Aquabacterium sp. OR-4: one gene and its partners. The protein of the gene in region 3 interacts with the protein of the main gene of each other region in a pairwise test. Links are inferred from orthologs where the notes say so. Each region holds a gene or a part of one and is shown on either strand. Other genes may lie near its edges.

What was found.
Region 1: the proteins of secA (region 3) and ybgC interact in binary tests that used the Escherichia coli proteins (3 or more experiments, as listed by UniProt). The link is inferred for Aquabacterium sp. OR-4 from one-to-one orthologs.
Region 2: the proteins of secA (region 3) and secB interact in binary tests that used the Escherichia coli proteins (3 or more experiments, as listed by UniProt). The link is inferred for Aquabacterium sp. OR-4 from one-to-one orthologs.

What each region holds. Positions count from the first base shown.
Region 1 is NZ_JAOCQD020000002.1:167,192-170,635, reverse strand. Bases 292-3,271 are described here. They hold ybgC (tol-pal system-associated acyl-CoA thioesterase), read right to left. Parts: upstream 2,011-3,271; coding sequence 1,573-2,010; downstream 292-1,572. Other genes in these bases: N4G63_RS12915 (pyridoxal phosphate-dependent aminotransferase), read right to left, coding at 2,010-3,206; tolQ (protein TolQ), read right to left, coding at 875-1,576; N4G63_RS12930 (biopolymer transporter ExbD), read right to left, coding at 432-860. Also shown: cell envelope integrity protein TolA, read right to left, coding at 1-260.
Region 2 is NZ_JAOCQD020000001.1:1,067,116-1,070,293, reverse strand. What follows is about bases 292-3,005. They hold secB (protein-export chaperone SecB), read right to left. Parts: upstream 2,017-3,005; coding sequence 1,567-2,016; downstream 292-1,566. Other genes in these bases: N4G63_RS04480 (rhodanese-like domain-containing protein), read right to left, coding at 2,578-2,976; grxC (glutaredoxin 3), read right to left, coding at 2,190-2,450; N4G63_RS04495 (NAD(P)H-dependent glycerol-3-phosphate dehydrogenase), read right to left, coding at 504-1,499; N4G63_RS04500 (tRNA (cytidine(34)-2'-O)-methyltransferase), read left to right, coding at 292-462. Outside these bases: more of N4G63_RS04500, read left to right, coding at 1-291; gpmI (2,3-bisphosphoglycerate-independent phosphoglycerate mutase), read left to right, coding at 3,135-3,178. UniProt on the Escherichia coli protein: One of the proteins required for the normal export of some preproteins out of the cell cytoplasm. It is a molecular chaperone that binds to a subset of precursor proteins, maintaining them in a translocation-competent state.
Region 3 is NZ_JAOCQD020000001.1:2,848,380-2,852,094, forward strand. What follows is about bases 133-3,383. They hold secA (preprotein translocase subunit SecA), read right to left. Parts: upstream 3,078-3,383; coding sequence 333-3,077; downstream 133-332. Other genes in these bases: N4G63_RS12165 (FxDxF family PEP-CTERM protein), read right to left, coding at 133-161. In the rest of the region: more of N4G63_RS12165, read right to left, coding at 1-132; N4G63_RS12175 (hypothetical protein), read left to right, coding at 3,412-3,715. UniProt on the Escherichia coli protein: Required for protein export, interacts with the SecYEG preprotein conducting channel.

The DNA of each region.
Region 1 (3,444 bases), on a different replicon or contig from region 3:
TGGCGCTGCAGGTTCTCGCGCTTGCGCGCGGCTTCGGCCTCGGCCTGCTCGCGGGCCTTCTCGCGCTGCCTGGCGAGGGCGATGTCGGCATCGCGCTGGGCCTGCAGCTCGGCCGCGGTGGGCGCGGGTGGGGCTGGCGTCGGGGGCGGTGCGGGCGAGGGCTCCGGTGCAGGTGCGGTGCCGCGGGTGGGGGTGGGGCCACCGGCGGCGTGGCCTCGGGCGGTGGCGCGGGCGTTGCGGCCTGCGGCACGGCCGACCACAGCTCGGCCGACACCACCGGCGGCGTCGGTGGCAGCTTCCAGTGGAGGGCCAGCGCCAGTGCCGCCACCAGGCCGCCATGGGCCAGCAGCGCCAGCGCGGCACCCAGGCCCATGCCACCGGGCTGGCGCGGCAGCAGCGGGTCGTTGGCCGTGAGGCCCATCGCCGCCATGTCAGCCGCCCTGGCGCACCGCCAGGCCAACGCGGGCGATGCCGTTGCGCTGCAGCGTGTCCATGGCACGCACCACGGCGTCGTACTTGACGTTCTTGTCGGCCGAGATCACCACCGGCACCTGGGCATCACCGGCCTGCAGCTTCTTCACCTCGGCGGCCAGGCGGCTGATGGCCACCGGCTGCGGCTCGCCGCCATCCAGGCGCAGGCGCAGCTTCTCGTCGCTGCCCACCACCACCTCCACCACGTGCGGCGGCTGGGTCTTGGCCTTGCCCACGCTGGGCAGGTCGACCAGGCCGGTGGTGATCAGCGGCGCGCTGACCATGAAGATGATCAGCAGCACCAGCATCACGTCGATGAAGGGCACCATGTTCATCTCGGCCATCGCGCGGCGTCGCGCGCGGCCGCCTCGGGGGGCTACGGCTGCCATGGCGGGCGCCCCGCTCAGCGGCCTGCCGGTGCGCCCGGGGCTGGCGCCGGGGCACCTGCATTGCGCTGCAGGATGTTGGAGAACTCGTCGGTAAAGCTCTCGAGCTGGATCGCGATGCGGTCGATGTCGCGCGCGAAGCGGTTGTAGGCGATGACCGCCGGAATGGCCGCGAACAGGCCGATGGCGGTGGCCACCAGGGCCTCGGCGATGCCGGGCGCCACGGTGGCCAGCGTGACCTGCTGCACGTTGGACAGGCCCACGAACGCATGCATGATGCCCCACACCGTGCCGAACAGGCCCACGTACGGGCTCACCGAGGCCACCGAGGCCAGGAAGCCGACATTGCCCTCGATCACGTCGAGCTCGCGTTGCAGGCTGGCGCGCATGGCGCGGCGGGCGCCGTCGAGCTGGGCCTGGCCATCGAGCCGGCGCTCGCGCAGCTTCAGAAACTCGCGCATGCCGCTGGCAAACAGCCGCTCCATCGGCGACGAGTTGAGCTTGTTGGCCACCGCGTTGTACAGGTCCGAGAGGTTCTTGCCGGCCCAGAACTCGCGCTCGAACTCCTCGTTGCCCTGGCGCACCGCGCGCAGGCCGATCAGCTTGCCGAAGATCACGGTCCAGCTGGCCAGCGAGGTGAGCAGCAGCCCGGCCATCACGAGCTGCACCACCAGGCTGGCGTGCAGCACGAGGGTGATGATGGAGAAATCCTGGTTCATGGCGTCGACAGCGGCGCAAGCCGTTCGGTGATCTGGGTGGGAAAGCGGCGGGGGCGGAAGCTGACGGCGTCGATGCAGCCGATGCGGATCGTGCCCTCGCACAGCAGCAGGTCGCCGCGCCAGGCCTGTTGGGCCAGGACCATCGAGGCGCGGCCGATCTCGGTGGGTGCCACGGTGATCTCGAGCAGGTCATCCAGCCGCGCCGGCGCGCGGTAGCGCAGGGCGGTGTCGCTGACGATGAAGATCGCGCCGGTGGCCTCGCGCAGCAACTGCTGGCCCAGGCCGAGCGCGCGCAGCCATTCGGTGCGTGCGCGCTCGAAAAACTTCAGGTAGTTGGCGTAGAACACCACGCCGCCGGCGTCGGTGTCTTCCCAGTACACGCGCACGGCGTGGCGGTGCACCACCGCGGGGGATGCGGCTGCAGCGTCGGACATCAGCGGGCCAGCACGCGCTGCAGCCGGTGCAGGGCCTCGTCGAGCAGCGGCGTGGCGGTGGCGAACGACAGCCGCAGCCAGCGCTGCGGATCGTGGCGGCCGAAGTCGCGGCCCGGCGTCAGCGCCACATGGGCCCGGTGCATCAGCTCGAACGCGAAATCCCAGCTGTCGGCATGGTGGGCGCTGCAGTCGGCCCAGGCGTAGAAGGCGCCATCGGGCGTCACCGGCACGGCCAGGCCCAGGGCCTGCAGCGCCGGCACCACGCGGTCGCGACGCTCGCGAAACACCTGGCGGCGGCGCTCGTATTCGGCAATCGATTCGGGGTGGAAGCAGGCCAGCGCCGCCTGCTGGGCCAGCGTGGACGCGCAGATGAACAGGTTTTGCGCCAGCCGCTCCACCGGTGCCACCAGGGCTTCAGGCAGCACCATCCAGCCCAGGCGCCAGCCGGTCATGTTGAAGTACTTGGAGAAGCTGTTGACGCTGACCAGGTGCTCGCCGAACTCGGCATCCAGCGCCAGCGCGCTGCGGCCGAACTGCGCGTCGTAGCTCAGGCCGAGGTAGATCTCGTCGACGATGGCCACGCCGTCGCGCGCCTTCACCACCTGGGCGATGCGGCGCATCTCGTCGGGGTGGATCGAGGTGCCGGTGGGGTTGGACGGCGAGGCCAGCAGCACGCCGCGCGTGGCCGGGCCCCAGGCCTGCGCCACCGCGTCGGCGTCGAGCTGGAAGCGGTGCTCGGCCGACGCCGGCAGCAGCCGTGCCACGGCATCGGCCGCGGCCACGAAATGCCGGTTGCAGGGGTAGCTGGGGTCGGGCATCAGCACCTCGTCGCCGGCCTCGAACAGGGCCAGGCAGGCCAGCTGCAGGGCGGCCGAGGCGCCGGCGGTGATGACGATGCGCCGTGCCGGCACCTGCAGCCCGAAGCGGCTGGCATACCAGCCCGAGATGGCCTCGCGCAGCTCGGGCAGGCCCAGCGCCTGGGTGTACTGGCTGCGGCCGTCGCGGATGGCGCGGGCGGCCGCCTCCTGCACCAGCGGCGGGGCGGTGAAGTCGGGCTCGCCGATGTTCAGGAAGATCATGCGCTCGCCGCCGCGGGCGGGGTCGCACTCGGGGCTGGCGGCGATCTGCTGTGCGGCCTTGGCGCACTCCATCACGTAGAAGGGTTCGATCCGATCAAGGCGCTGGGCCAGCTTCACGCAGTGTCGTCCTGGGCAGGGTGGGGGGAGGGATGGGGCCGCCAGCGGGTGCGGCGAGCCCGGTGCCTGGGCAGGCCGTGCCATTCTAGGAGCCCGCACGCCGCGGGCCGTGGCGCGGCGCGGTGGCTCAAGTCGGGCCCGAAGTGGCCGAAAGCCCGGATGCGGGTTGCGGCGCAGGCGCTATCGTTGCGCCTGTTGCCGACGGCCACCCAAGAAAGACGAGCAGCATGCATCAGCC
Region 2 (3,178 bases), 1.8 Mb from region 3 along the record:
GTGCATCCCGAGATCCCGCCCAACACCGGCAACGTGATCCGCCTGGCAGCCAACACCGGCTGTGCGCTGCATCTGGTGGAGCCACTGGGCTTCTCGATGGACGACAAGCTGCTGCGCCGCGCCGGGCTCGACTACCACGAGTACGCCGCGGTGCACCGCCATGCCGACTGGGCCGCGCTGCAGCAGGTGCGGCAGGCCAGCGGCGGCCGGGCCTTCGCGTTCACCACCCGCGGCGCGCTGGCGCTGGCCGAGGCCTCGCGCCAGGGCTGGCAGGCCGGTGACTGGTTTGTCTTCGGCAGCGAGTCGGGCGGCCTGCCCGAGGCGGTGCGCGAGGGCTTTGCCAGCGAGCGCCGGGTGCGGCTGCCGATGCGCGCCGGCCAGCGCAGCCTGAACCTCAGCAATGCCGTGGCCGTGGTGGTGTTCGACGCCTGGCGCCAGTTGGCCTACGACGGCGGCAGCTGAGCCAGGCCGCGGCGCCTGGGCCGCGAGAGGGTGCCTGACGCTCAGCCGGCGCGGTGCGCCAGCTCGGCGCGCGCCTCGCGCCGCATCAGCTCGCGCAGCGCCTGGCCGGGTGTGGCGCGGCCCTGCAGCACGGCCACCACGGCGTCGGTGATGGGCATGTCCACACCCAGGTCCTGGGCACGCTGCTGCAGCGTGGCGGCGGTGTAGACGCCCTCGGCCACATGGCCCAGGCAGGCCAGGATCTCGGGCAGCGCCCGGCCCTCGGCCAGCAGCAGGCCCACCTTGCGGTTGCGCGACAGGTCGCCGGTGGCGGTGAGCACCAGGTCACCCAGGCCCGACAAGCCCATGAAGGTGTCGGCCCGCGCACCCAGCGCCAGGCCCAGGCGGGTCATCTCGGCCAGGCCGCGGGTGATGAGTGCGGCGCGCGCGTTCTGGCCCAGCTGCAGGCCGTCGGCAATGCCGGTGGCGATGGCCATCACGTTTTTCACCGCGCCACCCACTTCCACGCCCACCGCATCGGGCGAGGTGTAGACGCGCAGGCTCTCGCTGTGGAAGGCCTGCACCGCCAGATCGCACAGCGCGGCATCGGCACTGGCGGCCACCAGCGCGGTGGGCTGGCCACGCGCCACCTCGAGCGCGAAGCTCGGGCCCGACAGCACGCCGGCGCGCAGATCGGGCCGGATGGCGCGCGCGATCTCGTGGCCCAGCGCGCCGGTGTTCTGCTCGAAGCCCTTGCTGAGCCACAGCACGCGCGTGGCCACGGGCAAGGCCGCAAGACGCTCGCGCAGCCCGGCGGTGGGCGCGCCGATGATGGCCAAGCCCTCGGCGCTGCGCGCCGCGGCCAGCCCGGCATCGGCACTGATCTCCAGCGCCTCGGGCAGCACCACCTCGGGCAGATAGCGCGCATTGCGCCGCGTGCGCGCCATCTCGGCGGCCTGGTCGGCGTCGCGCGCCCACAGCAGCACGCGGTGGCGCGGTGCGGCGGCCACGGCCAGTGCCGTGCCCCAGGCACCCGCGCCCCACACGACCACGGACAAGTCAGTACCCATGTCGGTCAGCGGCAGCGGCGTGGCCGACTGCCGGTGTGCAAGAACCCGGTCGGGCTCAGTTCGCGCCGTTGCCGCCGGCCTGGGCCTGCTGGGCTTCGAACATGGCCTGGAAGTTCACCTCGGTGAGCAGGATCGGCGGGAAGCCGGCACGCGTGCACACGTCGGACACGATGGCGCGCAGGTACGGGTAGATCATCTGCGGGCAGACGATGCTCAGGATGCCCTGCAGCTGGTCTTGCGGCACATGGCGGATCTCGAAGATGCCGGCCTGCTTGGCCTCCACCAGGAACAGCGTGCGCTCGCCGACCTTGGTGGTGACGGTGGCGGTGACCGTGACTTCGAAGATGCCGTCGGCCACGCCCTCGGCGCCCATCGACAGGTTGATGTCGACCTGCGGCTGCTGCTGCTCGAGCAGGATCTGCGGCGAGTTGGGCTGCTCCAGCGACAGATCCTTCAGATACATGCGCTGGATCTGGAACACGGGGGTATCGTCTTGGTCGGCCATGGCGCTCAATCGCTGGGGATGAAAAAAGGCCCGCCGCCACATGCCGTCTCGACATGGACCCGCGGGCTGACTGCGGCGCGGATTATGGCGCAGCCGATGTGACGCTTCGGCGCGGCGCCGATGCGTTGAAACCAGCCCCGCCGGGCCGCCCCAAGCGCCCGGGCAGCCGCCGCTCAGGCGCCCTGCAGCAGGGGCAGCAGGCCGCCGCTGCGGTCGAGCGCCATCAGGTCGTCGCAGCCGCCCACATGGGTGGCGCCGATGAAGATCTGCGGCACCGTGCGGCGGCCGGTCAGCTCGATCATTTCGTCGCGGCGCTCGGGCAGCAGATCCACACGCACTTCCTCGATCGTGGCCACGCCGCGCTGCTGCAACAAGGCCTTGGCGCGCACGCAGTAGGGGCAGACCTGGGTCGTGTACATGCGGACCGGGTTCATGGCGTGGCACTGGGTGCGTGAGTTGCGGGGCTGCAAATTGTGGCAGCCGTGCGATACCCCTGCATGTTTGTGGGCCGATGCCGGCTGTGGCAGGCGCCACCCGGCAGCGGCAGCGGCGCTCAGCCGCTCAAGCCTTCTCGACCGGCAGATTGGCCTCGCGCCAGGCAGCCAGGCCGCCGTGCAGCGCCACCGCGCGTTCGTGGCCGGCCTTGCGCAGCTGGCCCGCGGCGCGGCTGGCGCGCGCCCCGCTGGCGCACACCAGGATCACCGGCAGCGCCTTGTTCGACGGCAGCTCCTTGGCGCCGGCCAGCTGGGCCAGCGGCACGTTGCGCGCGCCCTGCGGATGGCCGGCGGCGTATTCGGCCGGCTCGCTCACATCGATCAGCACGCCCTTCTCGCGGTTGATCAGGGCCACGGCCTGGGTGGTGCCGATGCCGGAGCCCTTCTGCAGTGCTTGCCACAGCAGGATGCCGCCCGAGACAAGCGCCAGGGCGATCAGCATCCAGTTGTCGATGATGAACTTCACGTTGCCGTCTCAGGAAATGGGGAGCCCGCGATTATGCCGGCGCCCGGGCCGCCGGCCGCCGTGGCCGGGGCGCCATGGCGCTGCCGGCGGCGCGCGCGGTGCGGGGCGCCGCAGCTAGACTCCCGGCGTCTTCAGCCCCACCCCCTGACCGATCCGCCATGAAACTCAGCCCTGCCCAAGCCCCTGCCCGCGTCGTGTTCCT
Region 3 (3,715 bases):
CTTGCCAGCGAGAACGAATAGTTCAGGGTGAACAGGCCCGTGCCCGAACCACCAATCAGCGACGCATCTTCGGTGAGCGTGCCCAGGGGCATGGTGGCAGCAAAGCTGGACGTACCGGCCAGAACCAGGGTTGCCGCGGCAACGATCGACTTCAGTTTCATATAAACCTCTCCTTGAATCAGTGGATGAACCAGAGCAAGTTGCGTGCCGAGCTCATCCGTACAGCAGCTTGCCAACTCGGTTGAAGCTTAACCAGTCGCCTTGTCTGGAGCACCCCTTACACAAGGGATCACCCGAGTATCAGAGTGCAACGCAAGAGGGTATTTGACCGATTACGCCAGTTTTCCGTGGCAGTTTTTATACTTTTGACCACTTCCACACGGGCAGGGGTCATTGCGCCCGACGCGCGGCGCCTGCGCGGCGGCGCCCGTCGGATCGGCTTCCTGGCTGACGCTGCCGTCTTCGTTGGGATGCGTGTAGGTCACGTTGCCGAGCTGGCTGGCCGAGCTTTCGATGGCTTCGGCGGCCTGGGCGGCCTGCTCCTGCGACTGGATGCGCACGGTCATCAGGATGCGCGTGACCTCCATCTTCACCACGTCCAGCAACTGGCTGAACAGTTCGAAGGCTTCGCGCTTGTATTCCTGCTTGGGATTTTTTTGCGCATAGCCGCGCAGATGGATGCCCTGGCGCAGGTAGTCGAGCGCGGCCAGGTGCTCGCGCCAGTGGCTGTCGATGGACTGCAGCAGCACCATGCGCATGAACGGGCTGAACTGCTCCGAACCCACGATGTCTAGCTTTGCCTGGAAGGCGGCGTCGGCCGCGGCCACCACGCGCTCGACGATGTCTTCGTCGGTGATGGCGTCGCTCTTCTCGACCTCGGCGCGCAGGTTCACCGCCAGCTGCCACTCGTCGGCCAGCACCTTCTCGAGGGCCGCCAGATCCCACTGCTCCTCCACCGATTCGGCCGGCACATGCGTGCGCACCACCTCGGTCATGGCGCTCTTGCGCAGGTTGACGATCTGCGCCTGCACTGATTCGGACTCGAGGATCTCGTTGCGCTGCTGGTAGATCACCTTGCGCTGGTCGTTCGAGACATCGTCGTACTCGAGCAGCTGCTTGCGCACGTCGAAGTTGCGCGCCTCCACCTTGCGCTGGGCGCTTTCGATGCTGCGGGTGACGATGCCGGCCTCGATGGCCTCGCCCTCGGGCATCTTCAGGCGGTCCATGATGGCGCGCACGCGGTCGCCGGCGAAGATGCGCATCAGCGAATCGTCCAGCGACAGGTAGAAGCGGCTCTGGCCGGGGTCGCCCTGGCGGCCGGCACGGCCACGCAGCTGGTTGTCGATGCGACGGCTCTCGTGGCGCTCGGTGGCGATGATGCGCAGGCCGCCGGCAGCCTTGACCTGGGCGTTCAGGCCCTCCCACTCACCATGCAGCTGGGCGATGCGGCGGGCCTTCTCGTCGGCCGGGACGGCCTCGTCGGCCTCCACCATCTGCACCTGCTTCTCGACATTGCCGCCCAGCACGATGTCGGTGCCGCGGCCGGCCATGTTGGTGGCAATGGTGATCATGCCCGGCCGTCCGGCCTGGGCCACGATCTCGGCCTCCTTGGCATGCTGCTTGGCGTTGAGCACCTGGTGCGGCAGCTTGGCCTTGTTGAGCAGGCCGCTGATCAGCTCGGAGTTCTCGATCGACGTGGTGCCCACCAGCACCGGCTGGCCACGCTCGTGGCTGGCGCGGATGTCGGCCGTGACGGCGTCGAACTTCTCCTTGGCGGTCTTGTAGACCAGGTCGAGCTCGTCCTTGCGCACGCGCTGGCGGTTCGACGGAACCACCACGGTCTCGAGACCGTAGATCTCCTGGAACTCGTAGGCCTCGGTGTCGGCCGTGCCGGTCATGCCGCCCAGCTTGCCGTACATGCGGAAGTAGTTCTGGAAGGTGATCGAGGCCAGGGTCTGGTTCTCGCTCTGGATCTCGACGCCTTCCTTGGCCTCCACCGCCTGGTGCAGGCCATCGCTCCAGCGGCGGCCGGTCATCAGGCGGCCGGTGAACTCGTCAACGATGACGATCTCGCCGCCCTGGTTCACGTAGTGCTGGTCGCGGTGGTACAGGTGGTGGGCCCGCAGCGCCGCGTACACATGGTGCATCAGCGTGATGTTGGCGGCGTCGTACAGGCTGGCGCCTTCCACCAGCAGGCCGGCATTGCGCAGCAGGGTTTCGGCGTTTTCGTGGCCGTCTTCGGTCAGATAGACCTGGTGGGTCTTTTCGTCGACCGTGAAGTCACCAGCCTCGACCACGCCCTCGCCGGTGCGCGGGTCGGCCTCGCCGATCTGCTTCTTGAGGCCCGGCACCACAGCGTTGATCTTGACGTACAGATCGGTGTGGTCCTCGGCCTGGCCACTGATGATCAGCGGCGTGCGCGCCTCGTCGATCAGGATCGAGTCGACCTCGTCGACGATGGCGAAGTTCAGGCCCCGCTGCACGCGGTCGGCCACCTCGTAGACCATGTTGTCGCGCAGGTAGTCGAAGCCGAACTCGTTGTTCGTGCCGTGGGTGATGTCGGCGCCGTAGGCGGTCTGCTTTTGCTGACGGTCAAGCCCCGGCACATTGATGCCGACCGAGAGGCCCAGAAAGCCGTAGAGCCGGCTCATCCACTCAGCGTCGCGGCGCGCCAGGTAGTCGTTGACGGTGATGACATGCACGCCCTTGCCCGACAGCGCATTCAGGTACACCGGCAACGTGGCGGTGAGCGTCTTGCCTTCGCCGGTGCCCATCTCGGCGATCTTGCCGTGGTGCAGCGCCATGCCGCCGAGCATCTGCACATCGAAGTGGCGCATCTTCATCGTGCGCTTGCCGGCCTCGCGCACGGTGGCAAAGGCTTCGGGCAGCAGGTCGTCGAGCGACTCGCCCTTGGCCAGGCGCTGGCGGAACTCGTCGGTCTTGGCCCGCAGTGCCGCGTCGTCGAGCTTCTCGAACTGCGGCTCCATCGCATTGATGCGGTCGACAACCTTGCGGTACTGCTTCAACAGGCGGTCGTTGCGGCTGCCGAAAATCGAGGTGAGAAGCTTGGGCAACATGCGGCGAGGGGGCTTGGCGGTGCGGATGGGCTCGCACAGCCTTCGGGCGTCGGATCGGTCCGGCGCGATCGGGCTGCGGCAAGAACCCGTCACGCGGGTATCGGGGCTTGGGGCCTGCCGGCGCGGCTGGCCACGGCACGGTGGTCGACGTCAACGCGTGCTGCCGGGCAGATGGGGCCGGCAGACCGGGCCACAAGGCCGGCATTTGCCATTCATCAGCGGCAGCTCGCAAAGCGCACGAGTCTATCATTCGGGTGCTGCAGCCCCACCTGGCGCCAGGCGCTCCTGCCCGGGCGCGCAGACCGGGCTGCCACCTCACCGCCTTCGCCGCCCCATGAGCCTTCCTCCCCGTCGCCCGCCTGCCGGCTCGGCCCCGCTGCCCCCGGGCACGCGCGGCATCGAGCAGGCCCTGGCCGGCAGCCAGGCGCTGGCCTCGCTGGTGCAGCGCATGCGCGAGTCAGAGGGTCGGCTGGCCTGCGTGCGGCCGCTGCTGCCGCCACCCATGCGCGCCCATGTCAAGGCCGGTCCGCTGGACGACGAGGGCTGGACCTTGCTGGCCACCAACCCCGCGGTATCGGCCAAGCTGCGGCAAATGCTGCCCACGCTGCAGAACCGGCTGCAGCACAGTGGCTTCGATG